2 regions of the Micromonospora sp. genome follow, and region 2 is predicted to be linked to the other one. Evidence: riboswitches for the same ligand, from Rfam matches in the RefSeq annotation. Region 2 holds a riboswitch; the other holds the start of a gene.
What was found. Region 2 has a riboswitch for cyclic di-AMP ahead of ACOJTC_RS02800 (coiled-coil domain-containing protein). Riboswitches for the same ligand answer to the same signal wherever they lie in the genome.
Positions count from the first base shown of each region.

Region 1: another riboswitch for cyclic di-AMP. It lies ahead of ACOJTC_RS19865 (C39 family peptidase); the one in region 2 lies ahead of ACOJTC_RS02800 (coiled-coil domain-containing protein).

Region 1 covers NZ_JBMDWU010000372.1:13,946-21,073, reverse strand. Annotated here, with positions in the region: gene ACOJTC_RS19875 (D-ribitol-5-phosphate cytidylyltransferase) at 93-1,601, shown strand; gene ACOJTC_RS19870 (CDP-glycerol glycerophosphotransferase family protein) at 1,625-3,319, shown strand; gene ACOJTC_RS19865 (C39 family peptidase) at 3,442-4,293, opposite strand; cyclic di-AMP (ydaO/yuaA leader) riboswitch at 4,566-4,710, opposite strand; gene ACOJTC_RS19860 (hypothetical protein) at 5,210-5,971, opposite strand; gene ACOJTC_RS19855 (hypothetical protein) at 6,107-6,502, opposite strand; gene ACOJTC_RS19850 (acyltransferase family protein) at 6,800-7,128, opposite strand, start outside.
Region 2 covers NZ_JBMDWU010000059.1:16,392-23,519, forward strand. Annotated here, with positions in the region: gene ACOJTC_RS02790 (HelD family protein) at 1-1,645, shown strand, start outside; gene ACOJTC_RS02795 (cation diffusion facilitator family transporter) at 1,753-2,667, shown strand; cyclic di-AMP (ydaO/yuaA leader) riboswitch at 2,833-2,964, shown strand; gene ACOJTC_RS02800 (coiled-coil domain-containing protein) at 2,969-4,024, shown strand; gene ACOJTC_RS02805 (SRPBCC family protein) at 4,097-4,564, opposite strand; gene ACOJTC_RS02810 (STAS domain-containing protein) at 4,663-5,025, opposite strand; gene ACOJTC_RS02815 (hypothetical protein) at 5,381-5,524, shown strand; gene ACOJTC_RS02820 (hypothetical protein) at 5,679-6,077, shown strand; gene ACOJTC_RS02825 (cellulose binding domain-containing protein) at 6,302-7,128, opposite strand, start outside.

The DNA.
Region 1 (7,128 bases), on a different contig from region 2:
TAAGGTTCATCCCGTCGCCACGCTGGCGCAATCTTCCGTTCAGGGTGACCCCCGGGACGCGTGCAGACATCCCCCGAGAGTGAGGATCGGCAATGACGCAGGACCACACCACTGGCCCGGACGCCACACCGGAGACCCCGGCACCGTGGCGGCCCTCGCGGACGGTGGCGGTGGTGCTGGCCGGAGGCACCGGGACCCGGCTGGGCCTGGGCATCCCGAAGCAGTTGCTGAAGATCGCCGGCAAGCCGATCATCGAGCACACCCTGGCCGTCTTCGAGGCCGCCCCGGAGATCGACGAGATCATCGTGCTGATGGCCACCGGGCACGTCGCCGAGGCGCAGCAGATCGTCGACAAGGCCGGCTTCCGCAAGGTCAGCAAGGTCATCGAGGGCGGCGACACCCGCAACGCCACCACCCGGATCGCCCTGGACGCGGTCGGTGACGGTGACGTCAACATCCTCTTCCACGACGCGGTCCGCCCGCTGGTCAGCGCCCGGATCGTCCGCGAGTGCGTGAACGCGCTGTGGAGCTACACCGCCGTCGACGTGGCGATCCCCTCGGCCGACACGATCATCCAGGTCGACGAGGACGAGTGCATCACCGACATCCCGGTCCGGTCCCGGCTGCGCCGGGGGCAGACCCCGCAGGCGTTCCGCTCGGGCACCATCCGCGAGGCGTACCGGCGGGCCGAGGGCGACCCGGACTTCGCCGCCACCGACGACTGCGGCGTGGTGCTGCGCTACCTGCCCGGCACCCCGATCAAGGTGATCGACGGGTCGGACGAGAACATCAAGGTCACCCACCCGGTCGACGTGCACCTCGCCGACAAGCTGTTCCAGCTCGCCGCCGCCCAGGCCCCCCGGCTGTCGCACCGCAGCTACACCGAGGAGCTGGCCGGCCGGACGATCGTCATCTTCGGCGGCAGCTACGGCATCGGGCACGACCTGGCCGAGCTGGCCCGGGGGTACGGCGCGCAGGTCTTCCCGTTCAGCCGCTCCAGCACCGGCACCCACGTCGAGCAGACCGGCGACGTCGAGGCCGCGCTGAAGACCGCGTTCGAGGCCACCGGCCGGATCGACCACGTGGTGGTCACCGCCGGCATCCTGGAGAAGGGCGCGCTGGCCGAGATGGACGAGGAGACCATGGACCGGGTGCTCCAGGTCAACTTCGTCGGGCCGGTGATCGCCGCCCGGCAGTCCCTGCCGTACCTGCAGCAGACCAAGGGTCAGCTGCTGCTCTACACGTCCAGCTCGTACACCCGGGGCCGGGCCCAGTACGCGCTCTACTCCTCGACCAAGGCGGCGCTGGTCAACCTGACCCAGGCGCTGTCCGACGAGTGGGCCGAGTACGGCGTCCGGGTCAACTGCATCAACCCGGAGCGCACCGCCACCCCGATGCGTACCAAGGCGTTCGGTGAGGAGCCGGAGCACACCCTGCTGGCCGCCGAGACGGTCGCCCAGTCCTCGCTCGACGTGCTGATCTCCGACCTCACCGGCCAGGTGATCGACGTCCGGCGGGCCCCCGGCGAGGCTGCCCCGGTGCCGGCCCAGCCGACCCCGGCCGAGCAGGACCGGCTGCCCAGCGGCGTTGACGCCGGCTGACCCGACCCCGGAGACGGTACGACATGCGTGGTGACCTGGTCAGGAAACTGATCGCACGGTGCCTGACCACCGGCTTGGCCGTGGTCGCCTTCCTGGTGGTGGCGTTCACCGGGGCCACCGGTTGGGGCCTGGCCCTGGCGGTGGCCGCGCTGGCCGCCGCCGGCTACGAACGTCGGGTGCGCCCCGACGCCGACATCGTCGCCGAGACGGTGCTGCTGGCCGCCGGCATCCTGGTCGGCCACGCCCGCCGGCTCGACGACGGGTTCGACCCGGTGCTGGTGCTGACCGCGCTGGTGCTGCTGGGCCTGGTGCTGCTGGTGGGGCCGCTGCGCGACGCCGGCAACCTGGAGATCCGCGCGGCGAACCTGCCGGTGCGGGCGTGGACCCCGCTGGTCGCCGCCCGCCTCGACGGCATCCTGCTGGGGCTGCTCGCGGTGGTGGCGGTGGCCGCCGCGTTCGCCCTGCCCGCCGTGGTCGCGCTGGCCGTCGTGCTGGTGGTCGCGGCCGGCTGCGGTGCGGTCGGCCTGGACCTGGCCCGGCGGCGGTTCCGGCCGTCGGGCGGGGGCGGCCCGGTGACCCGGGCGCTGCGCGCGCACCAGCCGGAGTTCCTGCTCTACTTCTCCGCCCCGCCCGGCTCGGAATACCAGGTCACCATGTGGCTGCCCTACCTGGAGCGGCTCGGCCGGCCGTTCCTGGTGCTGCTGCGGGAGCCGGAGTTCCTGCCCACGATCGCCGCCGCGACGAGCGCCCCGGTGGTCTACTGCCCCACCCTCAAGGCCATGGACGAGGCGCTGGTGCCCAGCCTGCGGGTGGCGTTCTACGTCAACCACGGGGCGAAGAACAGCCACTGCATCCGGTTCACCCAGCTCACCCACGTGCAGCTGCACCACGGCGACAGCGACAAGGCCCCCAGCGCCAACCCGGTCTCGGCCATCTTCGACAAGATCTTCGTGGCCGGTCCGGCGGCGATCGAGCGGTACGCGCGGGCCGGCGTCGAGATCCCCGCCGAGAAGTTCGTCGTGGTCGGTCGTCCGCAGGTCGAAGCCATCGAGGTACGCCGGGAGGCCCGCCCGTCGGCCGCCCCGACGGTGCTCTACACCCCCACCTGGACCGGTCACCACGCCGACGCCAACTACTGCTCGCTGCCGGTGGCCGAGCCGCTGCTGCGCCGGCTGCTCGACCGGGGCGCCACGGTGATCCTGCGGGCCCACCCGTACACCGGGCAGAACCCGGCCTCGGCCCGGCATCTGGCCCGGCTCACCGAGCTGCTCGCCGCCGACCGGACCCGTACCGGCCGGCAGCACCTGTGGGGAGCGGCGGCCAGCCGTGAGCTGAGCCTGACCGACTGCGTCAACCGCTCCGACGCGCTGGTCTCCGACGTCTCCGGGGTCATCTCCGACTATCTCTACTCGGGCAAGCCGTACGCGGTGACCGACCTGGGCGTCGACGGCGACGAGTTCCTGGACCGGTTCCCGCTGGCCCGCTCCGGTTACGTGCTGCGCCGGGACATGGCCAACCTCGACGAGGTGCTGACCGGCCTGCTGGACACCGACCCGTTGGCGGCGGCCCGCTGGGACACCCGGCGCCGCTACCTGGGCGACTTCCCCGCCGACGCGTACGCCGACGGTTTCCTCGACGCCGCCCGCCGGGAGTTGGAGCCGGGCTGGGCCCCGCCGGCCCCCCGTGCCCCCGCCGCTCCCCTCTCCCCCCGGATCTGACCGGGGGCCGCCCGCCATCGGGCCGATGTTGCGGTATCCGGATCCGCTGACACCGCTACATCGGCCCCATGACGAGCACCGCCCCGGCCGCGGGCGGCCGGGGCGGGTGGGGGGTGGCTCGGTCAGGCGGAGTAGCCCCGGGTGGCGATCCAGTTCGCCAGGGTGGTCACGCTGACCCAGTAGGCCGGCAGCGACGGGTCGGCCGAGTCGGCGATCCGCACGGTACGGCCGTTGTCCCGGTAGCCCACGGCGGCGACGTAGTGGCCGCCGGGGAAGGAGTGCCAGCCGCCGTCGAGGTCGGTGGCGTCCCCGGCCACGTTCGCGACCACGGCCCGCTTGTCGGTGACCGCCGCGACCACGTCGGCCCGCAGCCGCTCGATCTGCGCGTCGCTCGGGGTGCCGGCGAACATCCGGGTCCGGTACGGGTCGCCCTTGACCACGGCGTTGAGCACCCGGGTGGTGTCCTCGGCCGAGTTGGTGCCCATCTCGGTGGTGCCCAGCTGGGCGGCGAGGTCGTCCTGGCCGCGTTCGATGCCGGCCGCGCTGAGCGCGTTGCGTACCGCGGCCGGGCCGCAGTAGTAGTAGGTGATCTGGGCCTGGTAGTCGTAGCGCAGGACCTTCGACGAGGGGGGCTTCGGGGTCGCCTTGCGGGTCAGGTCCGGGTCGGCGGTGGCGCGGGCCTTCGCCCGGGTGACGCGCGGCGCCGGGGTGGGGCTCGCCGACGGGCTGGTCGAGGGGGTGGCCGACGGGCTGGCCGGGGCGGGGACGGCGACCCGGGCCTGGGCGCGGCTGGCGACGTCGTCGAGGCGGGGGGTGGTCTCGGCCACGGCGGTGGCGCGTTGCTGGTCGGTCGGGGCGTCGTCGACCCCGGCGGCCAGGGCGGTGCCACCGGCGGCCAGGACGAGGACCGCCGCCGAGCCGACGACCATCCGGTACGGGCGCTGGGCGCCCAGTCGGCGGAGCTGACGCTTCATGTGGTGCTTCACGGGGTGTTCCTCCACGGGGCGAGGCGGCCGGGCACGCCGGACCGGCACGTGGCGGGTACGCCACGCGCGGATCGGGTGTTGCGCCGCTCGTTCGGCAGGGACCGCCCGACGGGAGCCGGACGGGTCGGCGGGTCGCCCGACCGGGGTCGGGCGGCGGGGTGGACGGCCGGGTCAGCGCGTCAGGCGCGACGGTCCGGCGGCACCCCGGTGCCGAGGTGGAGGAACCACCGAGGGGGTGGGGTCATGCTGCACGAGGATGAAACTCCTTCCGCTGCCGCCGACCGGGTTAGCTGACGGATTCGGGCGGGAAGATCGCCCTACCCCGGGCCGTGGCCCGGAGATTCACCCCAGGTGGTGCGTGTGGGTCCCCGGTTCGTGACATGCACGATTGAGCGGGTCGGCACGGCGTCGCCTCCTGCGATCGGAAACCGCACCGGACCGCAGCGACACTACTGGTCACCCTTCGCTCCCGCCAAGCCCTGTGAGCTGCGCAAACATCGTCGGGTCGGCTTCTTTGCGGGGCACTCGGGCAGCGGGGGTGCGGGCCGGGACGAATGGCCGTCAGGGCTCGGCAGGGCAGTGACCGGACAGCCGACCCGCAACCTCCGATGATCAGCGGAGTCGATGTGACCGGGTGTGACGGGCTGTCCGGTTCCGCCGGACCGTGACCGCACCCACACCGCCCTGGATAACGATTCGGCCCCCGGGACCCCCGGTCTCCCGGCCCGCGCGGCCCCGGGCAGGACCACCGCCCGCAACGGGACCGCCGGGGCGGGGGCACGGCATTCGCAACGGGGCCGAAGTCGCGGGGTCAACGCGGCGCGGACACCGCCATCTGCGCGTCATTGTGTCGATCATCCCGGGCCGGGCCTGGTCCGGCCCGGGAGCGGCGGTCCCGGGGTGGTCAGCCGACCCGGGCCGGGTGCCAGCGGGTGGCACGCGTCGGGCGGGTCGCCGCCGACGTCGCGGTACGGGGCAGCGGGACCCGGCCCGGCCGCACCCGCTGCGTCGCCGCGTACGCCTCGGCGGCCAGGGAGCGGGCGGCCTCGGCGGCCAGCTCGGCGTCCCGCCACGCGACGCTTTCCCGCCAGGCCGCCGCCCGGTACGCCGCACGCCGGTCCTCCCGGACCGCCCGGGCCAGCATCACCTCGTGCTCGACGGGGTGCCGGCGCGGGTCCCAGCCGTCGCGGTGCGCGAAGACGTCCCGCAGCCGCTCCACCGACAACTCGCCCCGCCAGTGCGCCGCCACCGCCTCCTGGTGCAGCCACCGCTCCCGGCCCGCGTACTCGGCGGGTGTCCGGGGGGTACGCGGGCTGGGCAGCGCCCCCGCGCCGACGAACCGGCGGGCGGTCGTCTCGGCCTCGTCGTACGCCTGCCAGGCCCGTTCCAGGGTGTCCTGGGCGGCCAGCCAGGCGGCCCGGTGACGGCGGGCGGTCTGGGCGGCCCCGGCGGCGGCGACGGCCACCTCGTCGGCGTAGCGGCGCAGGTCGGCGACCGGGGGCGGGGCGTCCGGCGGCGGCGCGACGGGGGTCACCTCGGTCGCCTGGTCCCGCTCGGGGCGGGCGACCAGGACGGCGAGGCCGGTCAGCGCGAGGACGAGCAGCAGGGACCAGATCGCGGTGGCGGTCGGCACCCCGATCAGGAACTGGGAGAGCACGGTGTTCACGGGTCGACACCTCGCGGGCGGATGTGGCGGATCGGGGCCGTACCGGGGCGGGACCGTTGCGGGCAACGCCCGCCCGGGGCGGTACGGGGACGAGGTCGTGGTGGTGGCGGGCGGGTGGCCCCCGCTGGGGCGGGTTCAGCCCGCCGGGGGTGCCCGGGGCCCGGCGGCGGCGGGCACCCGACCGCCCGGTGTCACCAGGGTGGCGGCCGGCAGCTCCCGTGCCGGACCGGCCGGCGCGGCGTGCACGCCGGCGTCGACCCGCTCGGACGCCAGCACGTCGACCCGCTCGGTTGCCCGGTCGGCGGAGCGGAGGCCGTCGCCCCGACCGAACGGGGTGTCGAGGGCCACGGCGGCGGGGAAGGAGTGCGACGCGTCGGCCGACAGGGTGCCCGGGACCAGGTCGAACAGTGCGGGGCCGGCCGGTGCGGGGCCGGCGGCGGCGAACGCGAGTGCGACGGCGAGGCCGGCGAGCAGCCGGGACATCCCGCGCGCGACCCACCACAGGGGACTGGTGAGCGCGACCGGGAACACGTGGCCACGCTACCGAAGGGGTCACCGACCCGCAGCACCGCCGGGCGTGTCGCCGCGCCGAGCAGGCGGAGGAGCAGGTCACCCGGGGCCTGGGCCCGCAGAGCCGGTTGGTGTCCATGATGGGGCGACGCGTCGCGGCCGACGGAACACGTCCGCGCCGACGCCCGGCCGGAGCAGGGGGCACCGGAAGGACGTGGTCCGACCCCGCCATCGCGGTGCCGGAACAGGGCGGTGTCCCGACCGCGGCCCGCCCTCGCCGGCGGCGGGACCGGAGGGGAACCGGGCCGGGCCGGCGGGTCAGCGCGGGTCGCGCGGCCCGGCGTACTCGATGGGACGGCCGTCGCGCGGCCCGTCATCGGCCCCTCTCGGCGCCGGCACGACGCCGTCGTCGCAAGCGCGGGCAGCGCCGGGAGCAGCCGGGGTGTCGGAGGCGGCAACGCCGTCAACGGCGGCGGTGCCGGGAGCGGAGGTGGTGGCCGGCTTGCGGCGGCGGGGGGCGAGGCGGCGCATCATCGGCGTCTCGACGAAGCGGTGCAGCGCGGCGGCCAGCGCCAGGTTCGCCACCAGGAAGCCGAGCACGGCCAGCGGCCCCGACCAGCCGGGCAGCCCGACGCCCCAGTGCCCGG
Region 2 (7,128 bases):
GGTGGGTGACGGGGCCCTGCTGGCGACCCTGTCCCGGGCGACCGGCCGGGGGATGCGGGACATCATCGCCACCATTCAGCGGGAGCAGGACGAGGCGATCCGGTCCCCCGGCTCGGGGGTCACCATCGTCTCCGGCGGGCCGGGCACCGGGAAGACGGCGGTGGCCCTGCACCGGGCGGCGTACCTGCTCTATGCCGACCGCAGCCGGTACGCCGGCGGCGGCATCCTGGTGGTCGGCCCGTCGGCGGTGTTCGTGGAGTACATCGCCTCGGTGCTGCCGTCGCTGGGCGAGGAGACCGCCACCCTGCACTCGCTGGGGTCGCTGTTCCCCGGCCTGTCGGCGACCCGCACGGACGGGCCCGAGGTGGCGGCGGTGAAGGGTTCGCTGCGGATGCGGCGGGTGCTGGAGCGGGCGGCCCGGGACGCGGTGCCGGACGGCCCACATGAGTTGCGGCTGCTCTACCGGGGTGCGCTGCTGCGCCTGGAACGGCGCGAGCTGGACGGCATCCGGGACCGGGCGCTGCACCGGGGGGCCCGCCGCAACGAGGTCCGCCGGGTCGGCTTCGACGGGGTGCTCGCCGCGTTGTACGCGCAGGCCCGGCGGTCGGCCGTCGCCGGCCTGCCCGAGCAGCCCGCCTTCGAGGACGAGATCATCGAGCGGCCGGAGTTCCGGGAGTTCCTCAAGGCGTGGTGGCCCCGGCTGCATCCCCGGCACGTGCTGGGCTGGTTGGCCCGGCCGGAGCGGCTGCACCGGTACGCGGCCGGCGTCCTGTCCCGGGCGGAGGTCGGGTTGCTGGTGGAGGCGTACCGGTCGCTGGACACCGAGGGGTTGACGGTGGCCGACATCGCCCTCCTCGACGAGCTGGACGCGCTGCTGGGCCAGCCGGTCCGTCCGAAGAAGGCCCGGCGGGACCCGTTCCAGCTCGCCGGTGGCGTCCGGGAGCTGAGCACCTTCGGGGAGCGGCAGCGTGCCGCGCGGGCGGCGGCCCGGGAGCGGCCGGAGGACTACCGGGACTACGCGCACGTGGTGGTCGACGAGTCGCAGGACGTCTCGCCGATGCAGTGGCGGATGATCGGCCGGCGCGGTCGGCTCGCCTCCTGGACGGTGGTGGGTGATCCGGCGCAGACCGCCTGGACGGGTGACCAGGCGGAGCTGGACCGGGCCCGGGACCAGGCGCTGGGCCGGCGGCGGCGGCACCGGTTCACGCTCTCCACCAACTACCGCAACTCGGCGGAGATCTTCGCGGTGGCGGCGGCGGAGATCCGCCGGCTCTACCCGGACCTGGAGTTGCCGAGCGCGGTGCGCTCCACCGGGGTGGACCCGGTGGCGCTGCACGTGCCGGCGGCGGAGCTGGCCCGGACGACGGCCGACGCGGTGGACACGCTGCTGGCCGAGGTGGCGGGGACGGTCGGAGTGATCACCCCGGTGCCCCGCCGCGACGAGGTCGCCGGCTGGTTGGGCGACCGGGGTGGGGCGCGCCTGCAGGTGGTGACCAGCCTCCAGGCCAAGGGCATGGAGTACGACGGGGTGGTGCTGGTCTGCCCCGGCGAGATCCGGGCCGATCCGGGCTCCGGGGTGCGGACGCTCTACGTGGCGTTGTCCCGGGCGACCCAGCGCCTCACCACCGTCGAGCCGACCGGCTGACCGACCGGGACCCGGCCCACCTGGCCGGACGTCCGACCATCACTTGCATACATAGCGATGTGAGCATAGATTGGAGCGGGTCCGCAGCGGCGACGGAGGGTGTGGACGTGGGCGCAGGTCATGACCACAGCGCGACGGTGAGCAACGCCGCGCACCGGCACCGGGGTCGGCTCTGGGCGGCGTTCGGGCTGCTCGCCGTGCTCATGGTGGTCGAGGCGGTGGCCGCCTTCGGCACCGGCTCGCTGGCCCTGCTCTCCGACGCGGGGCACATGTTCACCGACGTGCTCGGCATCGGGATGGCGCTGGCCGCGATCACCGCCACCCGGCGGGCCGCCCGGGACCCGCAGCGCACCTTCGGCCTCTACCGGCTGGAGGTGCTCGCCGCCCTGGCCAACGCCGTCCTGCTCAGCGGGGTCGCGGTCTACGTGCTGATCGAGGCGGTCCGCCGGTTCGGCGAGCCACCCGAGGTGCTGGCCGGCCCGATGCTGGTGGTGGCGGTGCTCGGCCTGCTCGCCAACATCGTCGCGTTCGGCCTGCTGCGGGAGGGCGCCAAGGAGAGCATCAACCTGCGCGGGGCGTACCTGGAGGTGCTCGGCGACCTGCTCGGTTCGGTCGGGGTGATCGTGGCGGCGCTGCTGATCGCCGGCACCGGCTGGTGGTGGGCCGACCCACTGGTCGCCGTGGCGATCGGCGTGTTCATCCTGCCCCGCACCTGGCGGCTCGGCCGGGCGGCGGTGCGCATCCTGGTCCAGGCCGCCCCGGAGCACCTGCCGGTGACCGCCGTGCACGACCGGCTGACCGCCGTGCCCGGTGTCGCCGAGGTGCACGACCTGCACGTCTGGACGCTCACCTCCGGCATGGACGTCGCCTCGGCCCACCTCACCCTGGCCGGTGACGCCGAGGTCGGCGCGGTGCTGGCGGCCGCCCGGGGCGCCCTGCGGGAGGACTTCCACATCGAGCACGCCACCCTCCAGGTCGAGCCCGGGGCGAGCCCCGGCGCATGCGGCCCCGCCCACTGGTGACCCCGCCCCGGGCCGGACGGTCAGCCCCGCCGGGTACTCCCGCACAGAGATCGCGGAAATTTGCGTCGTTTGAACCTTTTGAGGGTATTCACTCTCGTACCCTCAGTCACGAGGTAGGCAGGCGTCACACGCGTACCGGTAGGCTCGGCCCCGGTCTCCGCCAGGCAGAGGCCGCCGCCTAATCGCCCGCCCGGGCGAACCGGGGAACCACGTTCCTGGGGTGCATCCGCGTCAGCGGTAGGGATCTTCCGTCCCGAACCCGTCAGCTAACCCGGTCGGCGGCTGACGGAAGGACATCCGCATGCACGTACGCACCACCACGCGGCTGCTGGCCGCAGTCGTCACGGCGTTGGCCCTGGGCGTGTCGGCCGCGCCGTTCACCCCGGCCACCGCCGCGCCCGCCACCCGGCTCGCCGCCCCCGGCGACGACGAGGGCGGCACCCCGGCGCTGCGCGACCAGCTCGACGCCGCCAGCAAGGGCTGGCTGGAGGCCAAGGCCGCCCTGGAGCGCTCCACCAAGCGCCAGCAGGAACTCGACGGGCAGCTCAAGACCATCGAGGGGCAGCTGGTCACGCAGACCGCCAAGGTCGGCGAGATCGCCGGCGCGGCCTACCGCACCGGCCGGCTCGGGCCGATGTCAGCCCTGCTCAACAGCAACACCCCGAGCGGTTTCCTGGACCGCGCGGCAGCGCTGGAGACGGTCGCCACCCGGGAGGACCAGGAACTGCGCACGATGATCGAGACCCGGGACCAGGCCACCCGGACCCGGGCGGCGGTCACCCGGGAGATCACCGAACAGCGCAAGCAGGTCGCCACCATGGGCAAGCGCAAGGAGCAGGCCGAGCGGGCGCTGGCGGTGGCCGCCGCCGACAAGCCGGCCCCCACCTCCCGCGACTCCGGCAGCTCGGACGGCACGTCCACCAGCAACGCCAAGGGGGCGCCCCGCAACTCCGACGGCTCCTGGCCGTCCGAGTCGTGCAGCGTCAACGACCCGACGCCGGCCAACGGCTGTATCACCCCGCGTACGCTCAACGCCCTGAACCAGGCCAAGGCGGCCGGTTTCACCAGGTACGTCTCCTGCTACCGGCCCAGCGGCTCCGGCGAGCACCCCAAGGGCCGGGCGTGCGACTTCGCCGCCCAGAAGGGCGGCTTCGGCGGGGTGGCCAGTGGCGGCGACCGGACGTACGGCAACAACCTCGCCGCGTACTTCATCCGCAACGCCGACCGGCTCGGTGTGCTCTACGTGATCTGGTTCAAGCGGATCTGGCTGCCGAGCAGCGGGTGGAAGGCGTACAGCGGGGGCAACGGGGACCCGTCCAGCGACCACACCACCCCCGTGCACCTGTCGATGATCTGATCCCGGCGCGGTGGCCCGTCCGGGCAGGGCGGGCCCCCGCGGCGCGACCGTCCGGGGGGTGTCGGCGGGTCGTCAGCCGGCGGGGGGTGGGTCGCCGGCCCGGCTGTCCAGGACCGCGCCGAGGCGGCTGGCCAACCCCAGGTGGGCGGCGCGGGCCTGCCGGAAGGCGTAGCCGAACAGCGGGGCCGGCGCGGCGAGGGTGATCTCCACGTCGATCCGCAGCAGGTCACCCTCCATCCGCAGCCGGGTGTGGTTGCGTACGGTGGTGCCGGGCTGCTGGCGGGCCACCGTCACGATCTCGTCGTCGCCGGCCAGCAGCACGTCGGCCTGGTAGGTGACGGGGAACCGCAGCGGCCCCAGCTCCAGCCGGTCGGTGATCGCGTAGCTGGCCAGGGCACCCGGCCGGGCGGGCAGCCGGCGCACCCGGACGATCAGGGGATGCAGCTCCTCCTGCCGGGACAGGTCGCTCAGCAGCGCCATCGCGTCCGCCGGTGAGCAGCGCGCCTGCACCGTGTAGCTGAAGCTCTCCCGCCGGACCACCGGGCCTCCTGACCGTCGTCGGTCGCACGATCGTGCCGTACCGGAGACGGACTGGCAACGTCCCTGGTCAGTGGCGTCGACGCCGACCGGTGGCCCGGTCAGGCGCCGGGCAGGACCTCCGGGGTGGCGGCACCGGCGAAGTACGGCTCCGGGGCACCGAAGAGCCCGAGCAGGCCGGTGACCCAGAGCTGTCGGTGCACGAACCGGCTCGGCTCGGTGACGATCAGTTTGACGCCGCTGACCTCGGCGGTCTGGAAGCCGGCGACCATGGCGCTGATCCCGACGGAGTCGATGAAGGTGACGAGTCGCATGTTCAGCTCGATCCGCGCGGGCCGACCCTTGGCCAGCACCTCGGCGATCGCCTCACGTACCTCGTAGGCGGTGTCGACGTCGATCTCACCACGGGGGGCGATCTCGATGACACCGGCCGGCAGGACCGACTTCACGATCGACAGGCTCACGCGAGCACCTCCACTCGCCCGTCCCCGGGCGCCTCATCAGTACGCGGGCCGCGACCGAGAGTATTCCTCCGATGGCCTCGGTCGCCACCCCTCGGGATGAGCAATTCGCGGATCCGGACGGACCGGACCGTCCCTCTCCGCACCGTTGCTGGTCCTGTTCTCCTCAGACGAACGGCCCAGCTCGGCCGTTCCAACCGTCCCAGAGTAGCGGCCCCGGTCCACCGACACCCGGATGCGGTGCGCCGGGCGAGCCCCGCAGGCTCCCCGACGCGGCCCGCCGACTCCCCCGGTGCAGGTTGTGCGGGGTGCCTACCGTGGGCGAGAGATGGGTCACCACGATCGAGGAGACGGATCGATGCTCAGGAGACTGCTCGGGCTGGCCGGGGTCGGCGCACTACTCGCTCTCGTCCTGGCCTGCGGCTTCGGCGGCGGGGACGACGACGATGACGACGACGGGGACGATTTCGCCCGCGCCACCACCGTGGTCTCGGTGCGCTGAGCGGTGACGGTCACCCGTACGCACGGGTTTGCGACCCGGCCGGGCGGGGCACTGCTCGGACACCGGCCGGGTGACCGGTCGGCGCGAGGACCGCTGCGGCGCGGAGACGACATCCGAAGTGGCCGCAGACTTCGGCATTCGAGGAGGTAACACGATGATCGGCAGCAACCTTCTGGAGCGCCGCAGCAAGCCCGAGCGGATCGCCGACCAGGCCTGGCACCACCTGCTCTCGGCGGTGGACTCCGCCGGTGACAGCGTCCGGGACGCCGCCCGGTCGGTCCGGGACTCGGGGCTGGCCGACGCCGGTGACCTGGTCGGCTCGACCGCCGACGAGGCCCGTCGTCGGGCGACGCTCGCCTTCGACGCGCTCGCCGGCCGGCGTCCGGCCCTGCCCTGGACCCTGCTGATCGGCGCGGCGCTGGTCGGCGCGGCGATCGGCTGGGCCGCCGGCACCGCCGCGCGGGCCGCCGGCAGCCGGGGTGACCGGGCCGTCGACGACATCGAGTTCGTCGACGTGGACCGGCCGAACTCCCCCGTCGGGCTGGACGACTGACCGCTCCACGCGGCACGTACAGGCCCCGGTCACGCTTCTCGGCGTCGACCGGGGCCTGCGCCGTCTTCAATCCACCCCCGCTGGGGCGATGTTGCGGTAAACACCCGGGGTGGATGCCGCGACTTCGCCACCACTGAGTCGACCACTCTCAGCCCGGACATGCCGCCGGCTCCGCTCCCCGGTCGGGGGAGCGGAGCCGGCAGGTGTCGGATAGTTGATAGTTGTCAGCGGCTGGTGCAGCTCACCGCCGGAACCGCATTGGTGCCTGTCACGTTGGCGGTGAAGCCGATGCTGGTGCTCGCGCCACCCCCGAGCGCACCGTTCCACCCGGCGTCGCGCACCGAGACGTTCGCCCCGGTCTGGGTGAAGGTGCCGCCCCAGAGCGAGTTGACCGTCTGACCGTTGGCGAACGTCCAGTTCACCGTCCAGCCGGCGATCGCGCTGGTGCCGGTGTTACGCACGGTCACCTCACCCTGGAAGCCACCCGGCCACGACCCGGTCACCTTGTACGTCGCCGCGCACCCACCGGTGGGCGGCGGAGTCGTCGGCGGCGGCGTGGTGGGCGGAGGCGTCGTGGGGGGCGGGGTGGTCGGCGGCGGCGTGGTGGGCGGCGGCGTGGTGGGAGGCGGGGTCGTCGGCGGCGGCGTGGTCGGGCCGGGGGTGGTCGGCGTCGGGGTGGGAGTGCCGCCGAGCCGGTCGGCGACCAGGATGCCCCGGCCGTTGGTGCCCAGGTAGACCCGGCCGTAGACCCGGGGGTCACCGGTCAGCGCCTCGCCCGCGTTGCCGTACTGGTGCTGGTCGTCGTTGATCCGCACCCAGGCCGCGCCGGTGTTGTCGGAGCGGTAGACGCCGGCCTTGCCGTCGACGGTGCCGAAGGTGAACACCGCCGGATAGGTCTGCCCGGGGGCGGCCTTGCCGAAGCCGACGTTCACCGCCGCCGACACACCGGCCAGCTTGGTGAAGCTGGCCCCGGAGTCGGTGGAGCGCCACAGCCCGCCCTCACCGGCCAGCCAGATGTCGCCCTCCTTGCCGGGCACCGCCTTGAACTTGA